Regions from separate parts of the Exiguobacterium sp. s166 genome, predicted to be linked through region 2. Evidence: predicted binding sites of a transcription regulator. Region 2 holds the regulator's gene; each other region holds the start of a gene.
What was found. Region 2 encodes LexA, which represses DNA repair genes until DNA is damaged. Its sites were predicted from a motif close to CGAACATATGTTCG; they were not measured.
Positions count from the first base shown of each region.

Region 1: the regulator LexA is predicted to act here: its motif matches at 2,926-2,939, upstream of addB (helicase-exonuclease AddAB subunit AddB).
Region 3: the regulator LexA is predicted to act here: its motif matches at 3,514-3,527, upstream of KNP93_RS12385 (NUMOD4 domain-containing protein).
Region 4: the regulator LexA is predicted to act here: its motif matches at 4,124-4,137, upstream of uvrB (excinuclease ABC subunit UvrB).

Region 1 is NZ_JACSMU010000002.1:587,789-594,085, reverse strand. It holds gene KNP93_RS07385 (sensor histidine kinase) at 1-773, shown strand, start outside; gene KNP93_RS07380 (competence protein ComK) at 893-1,378, shown strand; gene KNP93_RS07375 (hypothetical protein) at 1,455-1,892, shown strand; gene KNP93_RS07370 (hypothetical protein) at 1,994-2,335, opposite strand; gene KNP93_RS07365 (truncated hemoglobin) at 2,395-2,775, opposite strand; gene addB (helicase-exonuclease AddAB subunit AddB) at 3,116-6,297, shown strand, end outside.
Region 2 is NZ_JACSMU010000002.1:216,133-222,429, forward strand. It holds gene KNP93_RS05535 (ABC transporter transmembrane domain-containing protein) at 1-236, opposite strand, end outside; gene KNP93_RS05540 (YneF family protein) at 355-585, opposite strand; gene tkt (transketolase) at 694-2,682, opposite strand; gene KNP93_RS05550 (DUF896 domain-containing protein) at 2,878-3,114, opposite strand; gene KNP93_RS05555 (YneB family resolvase-like protein) at 3,228-3,881, opposite strand; gene yneA (cell division suppressor protein YneA) at 3,927-4,214, opposite strand; gene lexA (transcriptional repressor LexA) at 4,425-5,039, shown strand; gene KNP93_RS05570 (metal-binding protein) at 5,070-5,540, shown strand; gene KNP93_RS05575 (MIP/aquaporin family protein) at 5,728-6,297, shown strand, end outside.
Region 3 is NZ_JACSMU010000006.1:8,105-14,401, reverse strand. It holds gene KNP93_RS12400 (GGDEF domain-containing protein) at 1-763, opposite strand, end outside; gene KNP93_RS12395 (hypothetical protein) at 921-1,106, shown strand; gene KNP93_RS12390 (methyl-accepting chemotaxis protein) at 1,224-2,879, shown strand; gene KNP93_RS12385 (NUMOD4 domain-containing protein) at 2,924-3,448, opposite strand; gene KNP93_RS12380 (DEAD/DEAH box helicase family protein) at 3,587-4,171, shown strand; gene KNP93_RS12375 (hypothetical protein) at 4,129-4,464, shown strand; gene KNP93_RS12370 (hypothetical protein) at 4,529-4,855, opposite strand; gene KNP93_RS12365 (DNA alkylation repair protein) at 4,852-5,907, opposite strand; gene KNP93_RS12360 (bifunctional transcriptional activator/DNA repair enzyme AdaA) at 5,904-6,297, opposite strand, start outside.
Region 4 is NZ_JACSMU010000001.1:661,509-667,805, reverse strand. It holds gene KNP93_RS03345 (murein hydrolase activator EnvC family protein) at 1-1,324, shown strand, start outside; gene KNP93_RS03340 (S41 family peptidase) at 1,420-2,841, shown strand; gene KNP93_RS03335 (PDZ domain-containing protein) at 2,861-4,024, shown strand; gene uvrB (excinuclease ABC subunit UvrB) at 4,192-6,159, shown strand; gene uvrA (excinuclease ABC subunit UvrA) at 6,161-6,297, shown strand, end outside.

The DNA of each region.
Region 1 (6,297 bases), 370 kb from region 2:
AGAAGTGGGATACACCTCTTCCTTTGGACCGTGGCGATGAAATCGGACGATTGGCCAGGTCAGTTGATGCGATGCGAATGGACTTGGAAAAACAGGATAAAGCTCAAAAATCCTTGCTTCAAAATATCTCACATGATTTAAAAACACCGATCATGGTCATTCGCAGTTATGCCCAGTCGATTTCGGACGGAATTTATCCGGACGGTGATTTGACCGGTTCTGTTTCCGTCATCGAAGAAGAAGCGGAACGATTGGAGAAAAAAGTCGCAGCTTTGTTATATGTAACAAAACTTGATTATTTTGAACTGGATCGTTCAACATGGGATCATGTGGATTTGGACCGCATGGTTCATTTGCTTCAAAAACGGTTTGTCGGCACAAAAGTATTGACATGGAAAATTTCCGGGGAAGCGGGCATTGTGTTAGGCGAAGGGGAACAATTACGTGTGGCATTGGAAAATGTATTGGATAATGCGATTCGTTATGCCGAGTCCACGATTGAGATTCGCCTGTCCGGCACAAGGCAGTCGGCGACAGTCGAAATCCTGAATGACGGTCCGCCGTTAGAAACGTCCTCTCCGCTGTTCCATCAATTTTCTCGTGGAAAAGAAGGCAAGTTTGGTCTTGGGTTATACATCGTTAAACGGATTGTCGAACGGCACGAAGGAGAAGTGACAATTGATAATCTGATTGCGGGAAATGAAGAAAATAAAGTTTGCGTAAAATTTAATTTTCCAAGACATTTTGAGGAAGAAACAGCCGGAAAAAAATAAGATCTTAAAAAACGAGATAGCCGTATCTCGTTTTTTATTTCGGGAAATAATGAGGTCGTTCAGACAAAGTCATTTTGAATTTGATATAACCATACTAATACAAGAAAGGGGAAATCAGGATGCGACATAAAATTACGGAAGAAACATTAGCCCTTGTACCAAAGTATGGTCCATACGGTGAACCGCAAACTTTACTTATTCAAGAACAGTCAGAAGTCGTGTTAGAAGGTCATCCGATCAAGTTGATTGAAGAATCTTGTTTGTATTTTGGTTCGTCGATGCGCGGAAGAATTGAAGCGGCTCGACATATCCTGGGGCCGAATCGGAAAACACCGGTCTTAATCGATTGGAAGGCGCAAACGATTTTCTTCCCGACGACTGCGAAGGAGAAGGCGGAATGTATTTGGATTAATTTCAAGCAGATGAAAACCGTTCAAAAAAAGGGGGATACCGTTCAAGTGGAATTTCAAACAGGACAACGGATTGACACTGATGCTTCGGCTTACAGCATCGAACGGCAACGGATTAAAACACTGGAATTGGCTTACGAAATGCAACGGAGATTTCAAGAAGAACGACCGACGACGTTTAATAAAGCGCGATAAGTGGAACAATCTAACAGGAATCACTACTTAATACAGCGAATAGACAGTAAAGTGCGAGAGAGAGAATTAAAGGGAGGTGAAGCGGTCGAAAGACCGCTACACGATGAATGAATCATATGAATGGTTAAACCGTAGAAAATTACAACCTGGATTTGGTGTGAACGGTGGACGGCGTTTTATCAGTTCACGGATTGTTCGTCCTGAAAATACGCCGGGTAAAAGAGTCAAAGGTGTCAAACGCGCCCGGCAGCTTGTCGTCGACGAGTCAGGAAATCGACGGTGGGTGACGAAACGAATCGTTGTAACGGATGCTGCAAAACACATGACCATCAACCGTCGTGCATCGGTTGCTCAGAAAGAGGTCACGGAATCTCGATTGGAGCAAGTGAAACAAAAACTGACGTCGAAAAAAGTACTATTACCTGTACTGGCAGCAACAGGATTGGCAGTTGCCGGTGGAGTATTGGCGTACGTTATGCGCCGGAAAAAACGAAATACAAAAGAACAGCTATAACCTAAAACAGATGACGAATCGTCTGGATATAGTAAAAGCCGTGCTCTCCCCATGAATGAATGAGGGTAGCACGGCTTTTATGTGAGGAAGACTGCAGTTTCTTATAAAAAACGTTTACGAATCGATGTCGCAAGAGCCTTCTCAGAAATTTCTTCTAGTTCTTTTTGATTGGTTGGATCAAAACTGTCATTGTAGAATCGGCCGACGAATTCGACTCGATCGTAATCGAGTTCTTTGAAAATCAAATGTTTATGATCATCGTAGAAGACAACCCGGTAATAATCAGAGCCACGTTCAAGCGTCACAAGTGCCCGAATATGTTCTAAACGTTTTTGTTCATCTGACTTTTCTTCTTCAACAGGTTCTTCTGTCGTTTTAGCTGCTTCAGCCTGTTCGAGTGCGCTTTTTACCAATTCACTCTTTTTATCTTGTTCTTCAGTCATAGTTATCGCCTCCAGTTCTTATTTTACATTGAAACGTACCGATGAGAAAGGAAAATCCCTCATCCGTTCTGATGGGCATCACAAATGCGTAGCACATTGAAGGCACCGATTCGTAGGCGCTCAATTAAACGCGTGGCTGCCTCTGTGTCCTCGATGGTCTCTTCAATGGTCAGCATCATCAATTCAATCCATCGCACAGCGTGTACTTCTCTGATGGGCAAAAGGCGATGAATCATCGCCAGATTCATCCGTTCATCCTGTCCATCGTATTGTTTTGGACCACCTGTGAGTTGAATCAAAAATCGGATTTGTGCTTGTTCGACACGTTGGCGGTCCGGCGGGAATAACGGACGGAGAACATCATCTGTATACACACGATTATAGAATCGTGTGACAAGTTGTTCGAGTGCGTCTTTTTGACCAAGGTCTTCGTATAGCATACTTGTCCCTCTTTCTGTTCCAGCTGATGAAGACAATCATTATCTCAATCTTTACCCGCTTTTTGCAACTCCACACAAACCGATCGACAAATGATTTAAAATGGACAAGGAAGAGGACGAAAAAGAAAACAAGTTATCTGGATTGAAAAACGGACGTTTGTTCGTATTTATGAGATAATAGTACATATAATCATCCTTATAGATGAGCGCGCTTTTTGTTTTCAATACTCATCTCATATGAGCGGAAAAAAGACAGCATAAAGCTCATCGATATTAATTAAAGGAGGTGAAGATCAGCCCACCTGATGGTACGAAAACAGGTGTCAGCTGATCTGACACAATGAATTACATGCATTTAGGTCGTGCCGGTACAGGCAAGACGACAACATTAATTGAGCAGGTAATTGACCGGTTAGCTGAGCAACCGCTTGGTCCATCCATCTATTTCATCGTACCGGATCAGATGTCTTTTGAGATGGAACGTCGTATCGCGACGGATCCCCGGCTGTCGGGTCTTGTCCGGATGGAAGTCATGAGTTTACGCCGGTTTGCTTTCCATATCATCCGGGATCATGGAAACCAGGCGATTCCCTTTTTAGACGAGACCGGGACACAGTTGTTACTGCGTCAAGTTGTCGAAGAAGCGGAAGAAGAATTGAAGATTTTTAAACGGACGAAAAATATGCCCGGCTTCTACAAAGGATTGGACGAATTGATTGCCTCGTTTAAACGTTCTTTGGTAAATCCGGATATGTTGCGTCAAATCAGCAGTGCATCTCCCGAACGTTCACCGAAATTAAATGATTTAGCGCTGATTTACGAGCGCTTTACTGAACGAATCTCAAATAAGGCGCTTCATGCGGACGATTATTTCACGACATTGATTGAGCTGTTACCGAAAGCTGATTTAAGTGACGTTTCAGTCTTCGTTGATGGATTTTATGAATTTTCGTTACAGGAACAACAGGTCTTACTGCGATTGATGGAATTGACGAAAGAGATGCATCTTAGTTTTACACTGGATGTCGAAGACGTCTATGCGAAACAGTCTGAGTTTGGTGTGTCACAACGCTGCTATATGCAGTTGATCGAACAGATGAAAAAACGACAGATTGCGCATGAAGACATCTATTACACACAGACCGTTAAATTTCAGACAACAGGGTTACAGATGCTTGAACAAGCGTTACTGTCGCCCGGATACCCGGCGACGGATGACGAAGTGAACGGGTTGACGCTTTCTGCCGCAGTTAATCGTCAAGTTGAAGCAGAAGCGGCTGTCAGAAAGGTGATTCAACTGGTACGCCATGAAGGGTATCGGTTCAAGGACATCGCGTTTCTTGTCCGCCACCTTGAACCGTACGCCGATCATTTAGAACGTGCTTTTCAACTGTATGACATTCCGTACTTCCTGGATCAACGGGAATCGATGGTCCATCATCCGATTGTCGAATTAGTCCATGCCGTCCTTGAAATCGTCATGACGGGATATCGGGAAGAATCTATTTTTCGTCTGCTGAAAACAGAGCTGATTCCACTTCCGGCAGAGGATTCACGATTAGCACTTGATCGTCTGGAAACATTTGTCCTGGAGCGGGGAATCAAAGGTTCGATGTGGAAAAAACCTTGGCAATTGAAGCGACGTCTAGCTGATGAAATCAGTTTAACGGATGCTGAGTTACAAGAAGAACAGGAACTGAACGAATGGCGTCAATTCCTGGTCGAAGCCATTGAACCACTGGAGAAGCGATTCAAAGCATCTAAGACGATGAGTGAATACACACGGGCGTTATACCGTTTCTTGGAAGAACATCATTTGACGGACCGGTTAACGGTTTGGAAGCAACAAGCACTCGAAGTCAATGAACTCAGCCAAGCAAGAGAACATGATCAGGTGTACGAAGCGGTACTGCATCTCTTTGAACAGTTGGAAGCTGCGGCACCGGAAGCCACATTGACGACAGAACTATTCGTCCAGATGGTCGAGACTGGACTTGAAAGTCTCCGCTTCTCCCTTGTTCCGCCTTCGCTCGATCAAGTGATTGCGACGGATTACGTCCGGGGACGTTTACAACAGGTGAAAGTGGTCTTTTTACTCGGGGCCAATGACGGATTGATTCCACTCGTGGAAGACCAGTCTAAATTGCTGTCAGAAGGAGATCATGACTTCCTCCACGATCAAGGCATTCCGGTCGGTAAAGCCTCTTTGGACGTATTTGACGACGAATTGTATTACCTCTATCAAGGGGTGACAGCGCCAAGTGAAGCGTTGCATATCAGTTATGCGCTGGTTGACGAGGACGGCAAAGCCCTTCAGCCGGCATCCATCATCAAGCAGATCAAACATCAACTGTTGCAGGATCGCCCTGTGAAAACATCCTTTGCAGAAGCCGGTGATCATGCACCGGATGATCAACTTCAGTTCGTGACGAGTCCGGAACGGGCGGCAGCGGCAGCGGCAATCGAGTTGAGACGGCTGCAACGTCGTTATCCGATTCAACCGTCCTGGTTTGATGTGTACAATCGTTTGCTCGAAAACGGTCGGGGCCGCGAACGAATGGCGCTGTTTTCCAGTGCCTTGTTTTATCAAAATCATGCAGAGCCGTTACCGGATGATTTGGCGCGTAACCTGTATGGTGACACCATCAAAGCCAGCGTCTCCCGGTTTGAGACGTACAATGCTTGTTCTTATAAACACTTTGCCCGGTATGGATTGCGGTTAAAAGAACGGAAATTATATAAATTCGAAGCGCCGGACATCGGGAACCTATTCCACGGAGCACTCAATGATTTATCGATGAATATCAAAGCCTCGGGAAAACGCTGGCGTGAACTGGATGACCAATCGTGCAGTAATCTCGCGAAAGAAGCCGTCGAGAAGGTGACACCGGAAATTCAAAATGCGATTTTGATGAGTTCGAACCGTTTTGGATACATCAAGAAAAAATTAACGGACGTCGTCGAGCAAACTGCAAAAATGCTCGTCAAACAAGCGGAACGTTCTGAATTCGAACCTGATTTATTTGAAATCAGTTTTGGGAACGCCATGTTTCCACCACTTCGCTTCACATTACCGGATGGTACCGAAATCGAATTCACCGGTCGAATTGACCGGGTGGATCAAGCGACAATTGGCGATCAATTGTACGTCCGGGTCGTCGACTATAAATCGAGTGCTAAAGAGTTGGATTTTGCCGAAATCTATTATGGTTTGGCGATTCAAATGCTGTTGTATCTAAAAACAGTCGTTGAACAGTCGGAAGTTCTGTTTAATCAGCAGGCAAAACCGGCCGGTGCCTTGTATTTCCACGTCAAAAACCCAATGATGCGTGGAGATTTATCGGCGGATGAAATCGAAAGGAACCGGTTGTTGCTCGAATCGTATCAAATGCAAGGCATCATCGTTGAAAATGATGAAGTATTACGGGCAATGGATCAGATTGCGTACGATGAACGTCAAAAGTCACCGCTCGTCAAAGTGACATTCACGAAAACCGGTCTTCATAAGTCGCACACGAAAGG
Region 2 (6,297 bases):
AACCGCCAAAAATAACGAATCACATAGGTCGATACCCCGATCAACACCAATGTCGCGACCAGTTTCCATAAATCATTTTTCGTCAAACTGCCTTCGCTCAGTCCGTTGACCGTCGAGCCGATCACTTTCGGCGGAATCAGTTCCAGTCCGGCAACAAAAATTAAAGCAATGATGCCTAAACTGTAAGCTTTCCATTCGAGTCGGAAAAACCAACTCAGTTTCCTGAAGACTCCCATACAAGTCCCCCCTTTTTAAATCGATTGAGTATTTCTAATAGTCTCACATTTTAGATTAGCCATCTTCCTAAAAAATAGCAAACAAAAGGAGACCAAATTGGTCTCCTTTTACAAGTCGTTATTTTTTCGGTGATTTCATTGAACCACTCATTGAACGCATCACTTGGTTGACTTTCTTTTGTGATGGCTTTTGACCCATTTGCATCATCAATGTCTTAATCATATCTTCGTTGATTGGTGGGTTTTGCTCCAAATAGTTCATCATGTATCGACGAGCGATATAAAAACCAAGGGCGACACCAGCTACCAAGCAAAGAAGGGCAATTAAAATCCAAATCCATGTAGCCAAGTTGCTTCCTCCTCTAACTTCAAACGTCGCTTTTTACTATACTATAATTTAAAGCCTTTGCATAGATAATGCAAAAAAAAGGTGCGCGCGTTTGCGCACCTTTCTTCATTAACCGAGTTGCTTGACTGTGTTCAAGACATTTTCGACAGACATGCCGTACTCTTTTAACAGAAGATCTCCAGGAGCCGAAGCACCAAAGCGATCGATTCCGATGACTTGTCCTTCTGTTCCTACATATTTATACCAACCGAGTGAAGCACCGGCTTCAATCGCAAGACGCTTCGTGATGCGTTTTGGTAAAACTGATTCTTTGTATTCTGCTGATTGCGCTTCAAACAATTCCCATGATGGAAGTGAAACGACTGCTGCCGTTTCGCCAAGTTCTTTTTGTGCTTCGACTAACAGATGCACTTCAGAACCTGTTCCCATTAAGATTGTATCCGCTTTGTCGATGTCACCCGCAATGACGTATCCGCCTTTTTCAGCGCCTTCAACCGTCGTACCTTCAAGTTCAGGTAATCCTTGACGTGTCATGACGAGAAGTGTCGGTTTGTTTGTTGATTGAACGGCTGTTTTCCATGCGGCAATCGTTTCTTTCCCATCTGCCGGACGGTAAACTGTCAAGTTCGGCATCGCACGGAAACTCATCAAGTGTTCAACCGGCTCGTGTGTTGGACCATCTTCACCAACAGCAATCGAGTCATGTGTCAGGACGAAAATCGACTGGATACCCATCAACGCTGCTAAACGAACTGCAGGACGGAGGTAATCCGAGAATACGAAGAATGTCGCACCGTAAGGAATGACACCACCGTGTAACGCCATACCGTTGACAGCTGCTGCCATCGCAAACTCACGCACACCAAACCAGATGTTACGGCCGCTTGGATCGATGTCGAAGTCAGCTTCGCCTTTGAGCATCGTGTTGTTTGATCCTGCTAAGTCAGCTGAACCACCGAAGATTGACGGGATGTTTTTCGCAAGAGCGTTCAAGACTTCACCACTTGTCTGACGTGTCGCTTTTTTCGATGTCAGATCATATGTTGGCAGGTCTGCTTCCCAGTTGCTTGGCAATTCGTTGTTGATGGCTTGAACAAGTTCAGCATGCAATTCTGGATGCGCCGCTTTGTATTGTTCCATTTTCTCAGTCCATGCTGCTTCTGTATCAGCACCACGTTTGACAATGCGTTCTTCGAACAAGTCTTTGACTTCTTCCGGGACGTAGAATTCTTCGTGATCCCAAACGTAGCTTGCTTTCGTCAACTTGATTTCCGCATCTCCGAGTGGTGCACCGTGTGAAGCCGATTTACCTGATTTGTTTGGTGAACCAAATCCGATGACTGTTTTCACTTCAATCAATGTCGGTTTTGTTGTTTCAGCTTTTGCTGCTTCGATTGCTTTTGAAATCGAATCAAGATCCGTTCCGTCTTCGACACGGATGACTTGCCAGTTGTATGCTTCAAAACGTTGTTGAACGTTTTCTGAGAATGATTTATCGAGATCGCCATCGAGCGAGATATCGTTTGAATCATACAGAACAACCAATTTGCCAAGACCTAAATGTCCTGCAAGTGATGCCGCTTCTGCCGAAACACCTTCCATTAAGTCACCGTCTCCGCAAATCCCGTATGTGAAGTGATCGACGACGTTTAACTCGTCACGGTTGTATTTTGCTTCCAAGTGACGTTCTGCCATCGCCATACCGACAGCCATCGCAATGCCTTGTCCGAGTGGACCAGTCGTCGCATCGACACCTGCTGTGTGACGGTATTCCGGGTGACCCGGTGTTTTTGAGTTCCATTGACGGAATGACTTCAAGTCATCCATCGCGAGATCATAACCTGATAAATGGAGGAGTGAGTAGAGAAGCATTGAACCGTGTCCTGCTGAAAGTACAAAACGGTCACGGTTGAACCATTCTGGATTTTTAGGGTTATGGTTCATATGATCCGCCCATAATGTAAATGCCATCGGTGCTGCACCCATCGGCATTCCCGGGTGACCCGAGTTCGCTTTTTGTACTGCATCAATTGATAAGGTACGAATCGTATTTACTGCTAATAATTCTACTGTTGTCATGTTCGTCAAAACAATCATCCTCTCTCTTTTTCACAAATTCCTCCTCATTTTAGCATACCCACAAATGTGATACAACTTTTCTAAATAGTATGTCACATTGAAATGAATGCGCTCTCTATTGCCGTTTTCTTGGCACTTTCGTGATACATATTACGAACGTTTCACCAAAAAAAGCTACGCCACTCATCCCAATGAGTGACATAGCTTTTGTCATTATTGTTTGTTCCGTTCTTCTTCCTGTGCTTGCTTCAGTTTTTCAGGTGTTACGTCGGTTCCTTCTTCATCGACGATTTTGATGCCCATCATCTGATTTTTGAACGAACCACGGAATGCTTCCAGATAGGCAGTCCGTAATTCTTTTTGTTCCGCTGTTTCTGCATCAGTCAGCGGTTCGACTTTTGATTTATTGGCTAATTCGTTAATCCGGTCCAGTTGTTCTTGTGATAACATGATATCCCTCTTTCTGTTGACTCAAAGTTGAGCTTTCAATAGTAACCTTACTGTAAAAGACACGAAAAAAAAAAGCAAGTTTGATGCGCCGCTGAGGCATCAAACTTACTTCCTTATTCGTACGTACTGACTACTTCTTTATATTCCAGATAACGCCGGTTGACGGTCGCTTTCGAAATGTCGTGTCCCATCCCTCTTAATGTCACCGCGATGTCGGCGAATGTCAGTCCTAACTCACGTAACCGGACGATTTCTTCAATCGGGACTTCCTTTCGGCTCCGACCGGCATTTTCACCTTGACGGTTGAGGTTCTGCTCGGGACGAAATCCATTTTCGACAGCCCGTCGCATCCCGCGGGCAATTTTCGCATTATGCAGTTTCCGTTGATACTCTTCGACGAGCGATACAATTTCAAGAACCATCGCTTCGGCGTCTGCCAGTTTATACTCGCCATCCGATTCCATCGTCATCAGTTGAACCTGATGTTTTTGGAACGTATGTAAAATGGCGATTTTGGCATTTCCGCGTCCGATCCGCGTATCATCCGTCACGAGAACGGCATCCACGGCTTGACGTGTGACGTAATCGAGAACGGATAACATCCCTTCCCGATCAACGTCATAACCACTTTCCTTTTCCGTGATGATCTCCACGACTTCAAATCCTTTTGTTGCAGCGAGTCCCGACAGTTCCGATCTTTGCCGCTCAAGCGAGCTGTCCTGTGCTTCTTTTTCCGTCGAGACGCGACAGTAGATTACTACTTTCACTGTACTTCACACCCCTGTTCGTTCTTTGACAACCTTTACAGTTTGTCATTGTTGCGCGATTGGTACAACGATTTTGTTTTTCGAAATGACATGAGTCGTCTTCAGTTCATTATTCTCGATCAACCACTCGACATATTCCTGATCTGTCATCGATCCGTCATTATAGACTTCGGCGACCTGTTCGACGGTCGCGTTTTGCTCGACTGTGATAGAAGCCGTCAAGAGTTGCTCGACCTTCTCGTCCGGTCGAGGTGTTAAAAGGAAAAGAATGAAAGCCAGGCTGAGCGTATAAAAAACAATGGAAAAGGCATGGGTACGAATCGTATGCATCATGATAAATCCCTCCAGTTAAAAATGTTTTTAGAATAGATGTTCTCGGAACAATTGTTCGCATAACTCATCTTAAACCAAGAACCGGTGTTCGGTCAACACAAAATGTCGAACAATTGTTTGTACGCTCATTTGTTCTATGTTATAGTGATTTTAGAAACATGTATTCCTATAACCTTCAAAAAACCAATCCGGAAAGAGGTGGCAATTCATATGCGGAAAATGTCGAAACGACAACAAGAAATCCTTGACTACATCGTTGCTCAAGTGAAACTGAAAGGGTATCCCCCTTCAGTTCGTGAAATCGGTGAGGCTGTTGGTCTTGCTTCAAGCTCAACGGTACACGGTCATTTGGATCGTCTAGAAAAACGCGGACTGATTCGCCGTGACCCAACTAAGCCACGTGCGATTGAGATATTGCTTGATAAAACTGATGAAGATCACGAAGCCATCGTTCATATTCCCGTCATCGGGAAAGTAACGGCTGGTTTTCCAATCACGGCCATCGAAAACATTGAAGAACATTTCCCGCTTCCTGCCCATTACGTCGGGAACGAAAATGTCTTTATGTTGACGATTGATGGTGAGTCGATGATCAACGCAGGTATTCTAGACGGTGACCGGGTCATCGTTCGTCAGCAAAACACAGCAGAGAATGGTGAAATCGTCGTTGCTATGACCGAAGATAGCGAAGCGACCGTCAAACGGTTCTTCTTAGAAGATCAACAAGTACGTCTCCAACCAGAAAATGATTCGATGGACCCGATGTATTTCGATAACGTCTCGATTCTTGGCAAGGTCATCGGCGTATATCGGACGATCCACTAAGCGAGGGACCAGCACAGCTGGTCTTTTTTTATGCCTTCTGGAAATGTACACGATACAGTCAATACCGTTGCTTTAACCGGCTATGTTGCGTATTCGGTCGCAACCCAGCAGACGGATTGGCTTCCAACCGCTGTCGGCATCGCCGTCGGCACCCTTTGGCTTTCACCAGACCTCGACTTGAAGTCCGAACCTTACTACCGGCACGGTCCTTTACGGGTCCTTTGGATGCCTTATGTCAAAATCATGCCCCACCGCTCCATCTGGTCGCACGGTTTGATCATCGGCGATCTCATTCGCCTGATGTACAGCGCCGCTTTTCTGATTCCGCTTTTATTTTTGGCGCTGTACCTGAAAATCATTGAATCGAGTACGGTCGATTCCTGGTTCGCGTCCATGCCTGCTTTCATCATCGGCGTCATGGTTGCCAGTACGATACATATTGTCCTTGATCACTCCAGCAGCTTCTTTCGAACAAAAAAGAAGCGGAAAAAGCGTCGTTGAAAATCCTTCGTTCATTGTAAAAATGAACGAAGGATTTTTTTAGTATCCATTATTCATTTTTTTAAACATAAATTAAGGAAATTTTAATTCAAAGATTTGAATTAATTGTATTGAAAACGTTCTCAATTAGATGTAGGTTTAAATGGAAAGGCCATTATTTGCTTTAATCCAAAGGGAGGGTTTTTGCATGAGTAACTTTACAAGTGAGCTGATTGGAACAATGATTCTGATTTTGCTCGGCGACGGAGTCGTTGCAGGGGTTGTCTTGAGAAAGACGAAATCTGAGAACGGCGGCTGGATTGTCATTACATTCGCTTGGGGTCTCGCCGTCATGACGGGAGCATACATTGCTGCCTCGAGTGGTGCACATCTCAATCCTGCATTGACATTGGCGCTTGCCATGAATTCCGATTTACCGTGGGCAGACGTACCTGTCTATATCGCCGGTCAATTAATCGGAGCATTCATCGGTGCAGTACTCGTTTGGCTTCATTATATGAAACACTTTGAAGCGACTGATGATCAAGCAGCAAAACTGGGTGTGTTCGCAACAGGTCCGGCGATTCGCCATACACCGTCAAACCTGATTTCAGAAATCATCGGGACGTTTGTCTTGGTATTCGGAATCCTGTCATTTGGTCTGACAACATTTGGTGACGGACTGAAACCATTCATCGTCGGTCTTCTTGTCGTCGTCATCGGTCTCTCGCTCGGTGGTACAACAGGATATGCCATCAACCCGGCCCGTGACCTTGGT
Region 3 (6,297 bases), on a different contig from region 2:
AGACGACGTCACCCCCGTCATGTCCGTACGTATCGTTCACCGATTTAAAAAAGTCGATGTCGACAATCAGAACGGAAAACGCAAATCCATGTTTGTCATAGTGAGACAGTGTCTCATCCAGTTTCCGCCGGTTGGAAAGATTTGTCAGGCCATCCGTCAAAGCAAGTTCCTGTTGCATCTGAACGAACTGGAAATGTTTCCGTAGTTCCTGCAGGAAACGATACGTCACGTAGCCGCCCAATAACATGAAAATGATGTAGACCAAGGCGATTTCAAGAAACCGGTTAAACGTCTCCGTTAATAGATAAAGAGCAGGTAAACTGTAGCCAATCCCAATACCGATCAAGACTAAATAATCTTTGAGTGTATGCGACGCAAATCGACGGTAAATGCTTGCCGTGATAAGTAAAGCGATACAAATTAAACCGGTCAGGAGCAACCCTTCGTAAGCCCCCGGCGGCGTAACGGCAAACCGGGCGCCAATAATCGCGAGCGTCGTAATGCCGCCACTGACCCACCCCCCGTAATAAAACGCCGTGACAAGCGCGACAAGCCGTAAATCAATTTTGGCGCCATCATACGTAATGCTGTTGAGGACAAGCAATACACTGATAAATCCGGCAATGAATCCGACCAAAATACGAAGCTTGACCGGTGAAGCCGGTGAAATTCGTTTGACATGGCGTAATGGTAAAAAGGCAAATAACAGTGAGGTGATCAATAACGAAAAATTTAACAGAAACTGATTAAACTGACTCAACATGCTGTACGCTCCTTACGTAAAACAAATTCCTTATACGTTATAGTTCTTTATCGGACTGTTTCTTACCTGTTTCAAGTAGCTTAACAGGTTTCCATTTTTTTCATCAGGGAATCACTTCAAAGAGACCGTTTCTACTTCATAAGGGGGTAATCGCATCATGGATATGAAAGAGGAAAAAAAGAAAAGCAAGATGCCGTTCTTCGTCATTCTTGTCATTATCATTTTTGTCGCCGTCGCCGCTGCCCTGATTATTTATGTCACGTCAGAACCAAAAGAAGAAACACAACAGCTCCTGCAGATGACGACCAGTTTCGTCTCGACTTACCTGCCGCATGCCAGCTGACAGTGGACATCCTCGGATGTCCTTTTTTGTGCGCTGAACCTTTACAAGAATGCTACGTTGCCTTCATAAATTATGCCTCATTCCTTTCCGATAGGAAGCATGGAGGCGATAAAACAAATGAAGCAACCTACACAGAAAAAAAGACTCTTGGCCCAACAATTAAACAACTGGCTGATCCCGATCGTCGCGGCGGGACTGTTACTGATCAGTGCTTTAAGCGTTGAAGAACTCTACCGCGCATCGACGAAGTCCGTCAGCGAACGGCTTGAACGCGAAATGACAATGCTTGATGCCAATATCCGCTCCATCTACTTGGCGTATCCGGAAGATGAACAGGAACGGACACGCGCCATCAAACGATTAAAAAATCAACAGCTCGCCGATATGGCACGGGACGAGTACGATGCGGCCATTCAGTCGCTCGCAACTAAAAACGTAGCTATCCAACCGTTGGCGTTGACGGCACAACAAAAAAAAGACGTGACGCAACAATTGAAGCAAACACGGGTGACGACGTTTACGAGCAACGACCGGTTCGTTCTCGCCATGTCGATTCCGGAAGTAAATGATGTCCTATTCTTATCGGTCGATCAGGAACGGTTGGTCGCACCTGCCAAGGCACTGGCCTTGAAGCTCGGACTTCTCGGAATTGTCGTCCTCTCTTTTGTCAGTCTGTTGATTCGTGCCCGAATCAAAAAACAACTGGCTCCGCTGTCGGTCTTGTCCTTAAAGATTGAAGAGGCATATGCACGGCGGACCTATCAGCCGATCAGCATCAAAACGACGACGTTTGAATTACAGCAATTGACGTTTCAATACAACCAACTGATGCAGCAAGTCGGGAACTTGACGCAAGAAATCGCAATTGCGAGCGAACGACTGGAGGCAACTCAACCCGGTTTTTCGTCCCAACTCGCATCGATTGATGAATCTATCGTTGACGTCCATCAAGTGGCGACGTCGTTGACGGACCAGTCGACGCAGATGGAACAAATCATCACGGAATCCGGGCAACTGTTGACGACCTCGATTGAAGCACTCGCGACGATGGACGAGTCGATCCAAACGAGCCATCAACGGGTCAGCTCCTTTAATGACGAAGCGACGACGAGTCATCGAATCCTCGACTCATTGCAACAGGATACAACGTTATTACGGACCCTGTCTGTCAACACGTCACAGTCACTGGAAGAAGCGACCGAACGCAATCAACAAATGCATGCCTCGATCCGCTACATCCAACAGGTGGCGGAAGCGACACGCCGCTTATCGCTGAATGCCTTGATTGAAGCAACACGAGCAGGCGAAGAAGGGCGCGGTTTCGTCATCGTCGCCAAGGAAGTCGAGTCACTTGCGCTCGACATCAAACGAAGTATCGATCACATCAACCAGGCGAACCGGGATTTGACGGCCAGCATCGGGCAGATCGAACAAGATGTTGTCCAGATGACGACCCAAATCGAGACGACACACGAACAGCTTGAACAGAGCACCCGACGGATTGCTTCCGTCCTTGATCATGCCCAACAGATTGAAGCCGCGCTCGTCCAGGTCGAGACGGACCGTACGCTCGTCTATTCGGTACAGCCGCAGATTCGGCAACACTTCCAACTGATTGAAACGATTCTGCTTGAGCTGACCCACTACAGCCAATCACTCGAAGCAAATATTCAGGCCAACATTACCCGGCAACAGGAACTGAAACAGCACGGTCACATCATCGGTGAACAAATTGAGTCTCTTAACAGGACGATTGTCGGTCCGTCCCAGTAAAGACGAACAGACCCCGTGCCAAAAGCACAGGGTCTGTTTTTTGTTTAACTAATATACTGGGCTTCCTTCTTATCGATGATGTTACGGATCCGGTTTTCCGTCATCTGATACGCCATCGCTAACCGGCGAATCGACTGTCCTGCTTGATAGCGGTAGCGAATGTCCCGAATCTGCCGCGGCGACAATTCGATATGTTGCGTCAATAACAAGTCGAACTCGTCGAGGAGCGACGCATACGCTTGACTCACAGACGGTTTGACGGTCAGATTATCGATCTGATCGTTTAGACGATCACCGTCCGCCCGGATAATCCGGTCGTGCACGGCCTCGGAATCGAGAAACGCCTTGGCGACAAGCTCGGCAACATAAAACCGTTCTCCCCGTCCTTGTTTGTACAACGTCACTTTCCGGTAGCCTTCCTGATTGATCCGCGGTCGCAAGACAACGCCATGTCGCCGTTGTTTAACACCACGACTCGTCTCGATGATCCGGTCGAGCGAGCGGACATTCCCCGCTGTTGAAACTTGATACATCCCTTCATAACCGTCTACCATCTTCCAGTGTTCCATATAATCAATGACCTCCATTCGGTCGAAAAAACAGCAACATTTCCTATTGCCATTATATCATTTTACGAACAAACGTTCTAATAGGAACACTCCGGATTTCTGTGCTAGTATTAACAAAAAAAGGAAGAGGTGTCAGGGATGAAGTTTGTGATGTTACTTGGTCCGCAAGCCGTCGGCAAGATGACGATTGGTCAGGAACTCGAACAAAAAACGAGCATGAAATTATTCCATAACCATCAGACGATTGACCTGTTGCATCCGTACTTTGACTTTACGAAGCCGGCGCACCATAAGCTGAAGGACTTGATCCGGCGGGAGATGTTTAAAGAGATGGCCGTCAGTGATCTCGAAGGGGTGATCTTTACATTTTTGTGCCTGTTCGGCGTCGAAGGCGGAGGTATCGAATTCATCGAAAAGACCGTTCAACTGTTTGAAGAAGCCGGTGCCGAGGTCTTCATCATTGAACTTGAAGCTGCCCTGTCGACCCGTCTTGCCCGGAATCAGACGGAAAACCGCTTACTACATAAGTTTACGAAACGGGATATTGCCGCGTCGGAAGCGAACTTGCTCGAAACAGCTGAACAATACCGGACGCACTCACTCCCGGGAGAGTTGCCGTATCCGAATTACTTAAGGCTCGATACCGAGGGACGATCAGCCGCCGATAGTGCCGACGCCATTTGCCGACACTTCAACTGGTCGACACGTTTGGTCGAACAATGACCCAGTCCAAGCAGACGTATTTGCCGGTTTTCTTGACGCTTGGTTTGCTTCTGTTCAATATTCTGACTTCCTACCTGCTGAGTGGACGGTTTTTCCCGAATCTCAGCCTGTGGGTACCGATCGGACTCAACCTCCTGGTCGGAATCGGATACATCGTTTCACTGGTGCTTGGGCTTCGATCGGAGAACAGCTACGTCAAATGGTTTAGCATCTTAGCGAACATTGCCTTTTTACTGTCGTTATCCGTCATCACCTTTTTGCTGTTACTCGCAAACGGGATTTCAGAACCTTAATCTGAATACAAAAAATCGTCTCATCAGAAGCGCGTTTTTTGATGAGACGATTCTTTTTTATCGTTTAATGCGTCAAGTCACGCCGAAAAACCGGTCCGTCCGCATAAAATTCATTTTGGAGCCATACCTCCGCTTCTCCATCCCGTCCGGTCACGAACGGCAACAACAGCGTCCGCGCCAGATACGAAAGGATGACCGTCAATGCTTCTTCGATGTATCCGGCTCGATCGGTCGGATCAATTGCGTCGTAACTGAGTTGCTGACCGGTTAATTGAATCAGAGCAACCTGTTCGTTCTCTCTTTTCTTCAGTACCCAGATACATCCGTCGGCAGTATCCGTAGCTGTAATCGATAACCGGGATGTCGTAAAGTCCGGATGGCGACCGTTCATGTTGTTTCCTCCTTCGTGACATCAAACTCCGTCGTCGCATAGGCTTCTCCGTTAATTAAAATCGTTAATTGATGTGTTCCCGGATAATGAACGCGCGTCGTCAAGTTCCGGAACGACTGCCGTTTCGCAAACGTCTCCCGTCCCGTCACCTGCCGTTCGCTGATCCGGAAGACTTTTTGACTCGTCCCCCGTTTTTTGACGTAGTCGATCACATATTCAATCCGCAGCACTTGCGGTTCGGTCGTCGTCACGTGAAAGGAAAAAGCCAGTTCTCCGCCAATTGCCAGTGTCGGTGTGACCGTCAGTTCGTCGACCGTCACAGTTCCCCGCGTAACGAGTCCAAAGGCTTTTAAGACATCCCGGTGGCCTTGTTTCAACAGAGTTCGTGACGCGTGGCGTAAAATCCAGTCCGTATGCGGATGCGTTCCAAGCCGCTCCAATCGTTCAATGACGAGTTCCGGATGAGTCTTCGCGATATCATTCAAGTGATTGGCAACACTTTTCCGGACATATAACGCATCGTCTTCGAGCAGTGCATCGAGAATCGGCAAGACCGGTCGAGGATCCGCAATCAGCGATGGAATCATCTGCCCCCACGGTAAACGCGGACGGGTTCCTTCTGACGCCAAGCGCCGGATGTGCTCGTCATTCGATTGACTCCATTGCGTCGCGACCTCTAAAAATCGTTTTTGATCCGCCAGCAGAAAACGGCGGACAGCGAATTCCGATGTCGAGTGCCGGGTCAACCGTTCCAGTGCTAACATTGCCCGGTCCCAGGCGTCACCCGGCGCATAGACTTCGATATAGTCCGGAAAAACGATGCCCGGCAACCCCGGAAACTCCAGGGCAATCGTTTCGAGGTGCGTCGCCGCCTGCTCAAAGTCAGCCGGTAAATAACGGTTAAGCTCAGTCGCAATCCGGCGGACCCGTTGTTTAAACGCCAGCTCCTCCCAGTCCCCTTGTTGAACGACGTCTTTAAAGTCCGGTGCCTGCACCGCTTTCCCCAATCGATTCAGCCAGTCATCCGTAAACACATCTTTAATCAAACTCATACGTGATTCAATCCTCTCTTCGTCCGTTCTAATTTTAATAAGGCCGCTTTTCGTGCCAAGCCGCCGGCATATCCACCGAGATCTCCGGTCAGACGAATCACCCGGTGACAGGGAATCAAAATCGCCAGTTGATTGGCGCCGTTTGCCCGGGCGACAGCACGGACAGCAGCCGGATTTCCGACGCGGACGGCAAGTTCCTGATAGGAAATCGTCTCACCCGTAGGAATCTGTTGCAACTGTTCCCAGACCTGTCTCTGAAACGGCGTCCCGTACAAAACAAGCGGAAGGTCGAACCGGTCACGTTCGCCGGCAAAATATGCTTCCAGTTGAACTGTTACCTGCTCGAAGATTGGCGCTTCACCGGGAACGATTACAGCACGGGCTGCCAGT
Region 4 (6,297 bases), on a different contig from region 2:
TTCAAGTGTATCCGTTCAGGCAACGTCCAAGGAAGATTTGTTGAAGGAACAACAGGAGGTCGAGTCCCGTCTGCAAGAGACGGAACAATCGCAGAATCAGACATCGGAGAAGTTAGTCTTGACGAAACAGGAGCGCAAGGAAGCGAAAGTGCGTCTTGATGAAGTCAACAGCCGTCTGGAAGATTTAGCGAGTAAGATTGCGGATCAACAGGCGGCTGTTTCTGTTGCCAAAGAGGAACTGGCGATCGTCACCCGTGCCGTCGGTCAAACGGAATCCAAACTCCGGACACAGGAAAAATTGATCGGGGACCGGTTGCGGTCCGTCCAACGGGATGGGGATGTCAAATACATCGAAGTATTGCTCGATGCCAAGGATTTCGGGGATTTGATTTCACGTTTCAGTACTGTCAGCGAAATCATCAAGCAGGACGACGGTGTCCTGCAGACATACCAGGCGAACGTCAAACAGTTAACCGAACAACGGTCCGAGCAGGAACTGGTACTCGGACAATTAAAAAAAGAGCAGCGGAAGCTGTTGATTTTGCAGACCCGGATCATCGCGGAATCAGAAGTCAAACGGACGTTGGTTGTCCGGTTGAACAGTCAGGTCGAACAGTTACAACAGGAACAGTTCACGAAAGCGGAAGAAGCTGCAATCCTTGAAGACCAGCAACGTCTGATCAGCCGTCAGTTGGAAGAATTGCGGGCGGCCGAACTACGGGCGCAAAGAGCGGCCGCTGCCCGGGAAGCAGAGGCAGCAGCAGAAGCCGAGCGGCAGGCAGAACAGGAAGCAAAAGCAGAAAAAGAACAGCAAGAACAAAATCAACCAACGTCCCGTCCGCCGACGGCTTCGGAACCGGTGACGGAAACACCTTCTGCCCAATCGGAGACATCGGAACCGGGCACGATCGTAAAGCCTTTCCTATTGCCTGTCACCGGCTACGTCTCGTCCCCGTTCGGTCCCCGCAACAATCCGTTGACCGGAAAATCGGAACGGCATACCGGACTGGATCTCGTTAATGCTAAAGGAACCTTGATTAAAGCAGCGGCAGGGGGGATTGTCCTCCGCGCCGGAAGTGCGACCGGCTATGGAAATGTCGTCATGATTACACACCTGATTGACGGAAAAGTCTGGACGACTGTTTACGGCCATCTCGATTCGGTTTCGGTCAAGGCGGGACAAACAGTCATGCCGGGGGATATCGTCGGCAAACTCGGTTCAACCGGCTGGTCGACAGGACCGCATCTCCACTTTGAGATCCATCGCGGCGAGTGGGCTGTCGGGCAACCAAATGCGGTTGATCCGGCACCGTACATCTTATAACTTCAACGAGCGACTGACGAAAAGATAGGGTAACCTATCTTTTTTTGCTATACTGAAAAAAATAGCAGGTTTACACCAGAAACGAGGAATTACGCGTGAAAAAATCGACAACGGCCGTCATAGCGGTCAGTACGTTTGGTTTGGGTCTTGGAGCAGGGGCTGTCGGGATGTTAGCGGCAGGTGGAACGGATTCAGTGGCGACGAGTTCTTCGTCTAACGCAACGGGAGATTGGAAAAAGATTGATCAGGTCAGACAGATGATTTCCCAAAATTATCTCGAGGACGTGACGGATCAGGAGTTGCTCGAAGGGGCACTGACGGGAATGACGGAAGTCCTCGAAGATCCCTATTCCGTCTATATGGACGAATCGGAAACGGCATCGTTCAACACGAATTTGTCGTCTTCATTCGAAGGCATCGGTGCGACGCTCGAACAAAAAGGCGAATCGATTGTCATCGTCTCACCGATCAAGGGATCGCCCGCTGAAAAAGCCGGTATCAAACCGGGGGATATTATTTTAGAAATCGACGGTAAATCAACAAAAGGACAGAAAACGGATCAAGCGGTCAAGAAAATCCGCGGCGAAAAAGGGACGAAAGTCGTCTTGACGATTCAACGCGGCGGACAGGATCCGATGAAGATTTCGATCGTCCGCGATACGATTCCGATTGAAACCGTCTATTCGAAGACGGAAAAAGTTAATGGCAAGACGATTGGTGTCCTGCAGGTGACACAATTCTCGGATCCGACGGCAAAAGAGTTCGAGGAACAACTCGCAGCGCTCGAGGAGAAAAACATTGATGGACTTGTCATCGATGTCAGGGGAAATCCGGGCGGCCTGCTGACGGCCGTCTCGCAAATGATTGCGCCGTTCATTCCGAAAGAGACACCGATTTTCCAGGTAGAGGACAACAAAGGGGAGCGGACGCAGGAATTCGGGAAAGCGGACGAGAAGAAACCTTATAAGCTTGTTGTCCTCGAAGACAGCGGATCGGCCTCAGCTTCGGAAATTCTGGCTGCCGGTCTCAAAGAAGGCGCCGGTGCGGAAGTGGTCGGAACGAAGTCATTCGGGAAAGGAATCGTCCAAAGTGCCTATGATTTAAAAGACGGCAGTGATTTGAAGCTGACGACGAACAAATGGCTGACTCCGGACGGAAACTGGATTCATAAAAAAGGGGTCAAGCCGACGGTCGAAGTCAAGCAGCCAGATTACTTTAATGTGACGAAGATTCTAACCGATGACAAGACACTTGCGACTGGGGATTACGGCAAAGCCGTCGAAAACGCGCACCTGGTCCTCGAAGCAATCGGCTTCGATCCAAAAGGGCAGGACGGTTACTATGGCGATACGATGAAGCAGGCCGTCGAGCGTCTTCAAAAAGAAGCGAAACTCGAAGTGACCGGTAAAATCGATCAAGTGACGGCGTCCGAAATGGAAACCCGTCTCCTGAAGAAACTGGAAGATGAAAAAAATGATGTTCAGCGCATCAAAGCGCTGGACGTCGCGGCACAATAACTCACAGAAAGAGGTCTGAATGAGCGTGGAATTACTCGATGGATTCGGTTGGACAGTGATTAGTCTCTTCGCTAGTCCAATCTTGTGGTTAGCAATTCTAGTCAGTTTTTTACTCAGTATGCGACGTATCAAACGCGAACGGAATCTGTTCCGGTCACGCACGCGTAGCAAGCGGACCGATGTCTTCGAAACGCTTATTCCAGGCTTCGTCGTTGGTCTTGTCTTATCCGTCATCAGTGTAAGTCTGACATTGACGGTCTCGTCAGAGTTTCTGATCGCCTTCATGGTGTTGACGTTTTTGATTTTGTTGACGGGTATCATCCGATTCAATTTACCGCTCGGACCGCTTGTCATCCTGGCAGGTCTCACCTGGTTCATGGCGAGTGACCGGATTGACGGTCTCCGTGATGTCAGCGTCAGCGATTGGATGCTGCTTGCGGCCCTGTCGTTAGGCGCCGAATTGCTGTTGCTGATCTGGCGGGGGAAAAAGAATTTATCGCCTTCGCTCGTCTTATCGAAACGGGGACGTTACATCGGCGGGCTGTCGTCCAACAAACTGTGGCTGATTCCGCTCATCGTCTTCGTGCCGGGAAGCAGTTTCGAAGCATTGATCCCGCAATGGTCGTTTCCGGAGTTCGTTCCGATTGTCTTGTTCCTGCCGATCGGCTTCAGTTTCCTCTTTACCGGCCAGTTGCCGGACCAGCTGATCCGTCCCCTGATCCAAGGGCGGCTGATTACGTTCTTGTTGTCCGTCGTGCTCGCAGTAGGCGCATTCCTGACCGGACAGGACATCTGGTTGTACGGGTTGCCGGTCCTGCTCATTATTCACCTGATTCTGCATCAGCGGACGAAACGACTTAACCGGTCCCAGACCCCGTTGTTCCTGAACGGTAAACGTGGCGTCGTCATTCTCGGCACATTACCGGAGAAACCGGCTTCCGAGATGGGGCTTGTTCCGGGTGAAGCAATCTATAAAGTCAACGGGGAGTTCGTCGAGTCGGAGAAATCATTTTATGAAGCGATTCAAAAACATAAACCGTACCTGCGTCTCGAAGTCATGAACCATAACGGAGACGTCCGGTTCGCACAGCGGGCCTTTTATGAACAGGATCATCACGATCTCGGGATTTTGTTCGTCAGTGAGCCCGGTAATAAACGGACGAAAATCCGGACGCTTCAGTGATTCAAAATCAAAATCCAGCTCAAAAAACAGTTCAGCCTACGGGCTGGACTTTTTCTTTTGGCGAAAAACGGGTAACTTCTAAGAGGAGCACTTCAAAGTCGAATGTTTGTTCGTAAAGTGGTACAATAAAAATAGATTTTGTGAACTGGATGAGGGGGAAGAATACGATGGATTTTGAGTTAGTATCACCATTTGAACCGGGTGGCGATCAGCCGGAAGCGATTAAAAAATTGATTGCAGGCGTCAAGAAAGGTGAACGCCATCAGACGTTGCTCGGCGCGACAGGGACAGGGAAAACCTTTACCGTCTCGAACGTCATCAAAGAGATTAAGAAGCCGACGCTGGTCTTGGCACACAATAAGACGCTTGCCGGTCAGCTGTATTCGGAGTTCAAAGAGTTCTTCCCAAATAACGCGGTCGAATATTTCGTCAGCTTTTATGATTACTACCAACCGGAAGCCTATGTGCCGTCGACGGATACGTTCATCGAAAAAGATTCATCGATCAACGATGAGATTGACAAGCTGCGTCACTCGGCGACATCTTCCTTGTTCGAACGGGAAGACGTCCTGATTGTCGCGTCGGTGTCGTGTATCTATGGTCTCGGTAATCCGGAAGAGTACAACAACCACGTGCTGTCGTTGCGTGTCGGAAACGAGATGGGACGAAACGAGATGTTGCGTCGTCTGATCGACATTCAATATGAACGAAATGATATCGACTTCCAGCGCGGGCGGTTCCGTGTTCGGGGTGATGTTGTTGAAATCTTCCCGGCGTCCCGCGATGAACAGTGTGTCCGGATCGAATTTTTCGGAGATGAGATTGAACGGATTCGTGATATGGATCCATTGACAGGGGAAATCATTGCCGACCGGGAACACATTTCGATTTTCCCGGCATCCCACTTCGTGACGGGGGATACCCGTCTGCAAAAAGCGATTACGAACATTGAGGCTGAGCTCGAAACGCAACTCGCGAAGATGCGTGAAGACGGCATGTTGCTTGAAGCCCAGCGTCTCGAACAACGGACGAACTACGATCTCGAGATGATGCGTGAAATGGGCTACTGTTCCGGGATTGAAAACTATTCCCGTCACTTGAACTTAATGCCACCGGGCTCGACACCGTATACGCTGATCGACTATTTCCCGAAAGACTTCTTACTCGTTGCCGATGAGTCGCACGTCACATTGCCGCAAATCCGCGGTATGTATAACGGGGACCAGGCGCGGAAACAAGTCCTCGTCGATCACGGTTTCCGTCTGCCGTCGGCGAAGGATAACCGACCGCTCCGGTTCGAGGAGTTCGAAGAGAAGGTCAGCCAGGCGATCTATATCTCGGCGACACCGGGTCCTTACGAAATCGAACATACAAAAGAGATGGTCGAACAGATCATCCGGCCAACCGGACTGGTCGACCCGACGATCGAGATTCATCCGATCACGGGACAAATCGACTACTTGATGGATAACATCCGTGAGCGTGTCGCGAAAAATGAACGGGTTCTCGTGACGACGCTGACGAAAAAAATGTCGGAAGACTTGACGGACTACCTGAAAGAACATGGCGTCAAGGTCAACTATATGCACTCGGAAATCAAGACCCTCGAACGGATTGAAATCATCCGCGATCTGCGGCTCGGCAAATACGATGTCCTTGTCGGGATTAACCTGTTGCGGGAAGGACTTGATATTCCGGAAGTCTCGCTCGTAACGATTCTCGATGCCGATAAAGAAGGATTCCTGCGGTCGGAACGGTCGCTGATTCAGACGATCGGCCGGGCCGCAAGGAACTCGGAGGGACACGTCATTCTCTTTGCCGATAAGATGACCGACTCGATGCAGCGGGCCATTGATGAAACGGAACGGCGGCGCAACATTCAGCTCGCCTTTAATAAAGAACACGGTATTACGCCGAAAACGATTCAAAAAGATGTCCGGGGTGTCATCAGTACGACGATTGAGAATGATGATACCGTCGAAAAACTCGAGAAGTTCAACAAATTGAAAAAACCGGAGCGCGAAACATTGCTCGAACAACTCGATCAAGAGATGCGTCAAGCGGCGAAAGATATGCAGTTTGAACGGGCAGCAGAATTGCGTGACCTTATCTTAGAATTGAAAGCAGGTGCCTAAGTTGGCAGAAAAAAAGAACAAGATCATCATCAAGGGCGCTCGCGTCAATAACTTACAAAACATCGATGTTGAAATCCCGCGCGATCAGCTCGTCGTTCTGACGGGCTTATCAGGATCGGGGAAATCATCGCTCGCTTT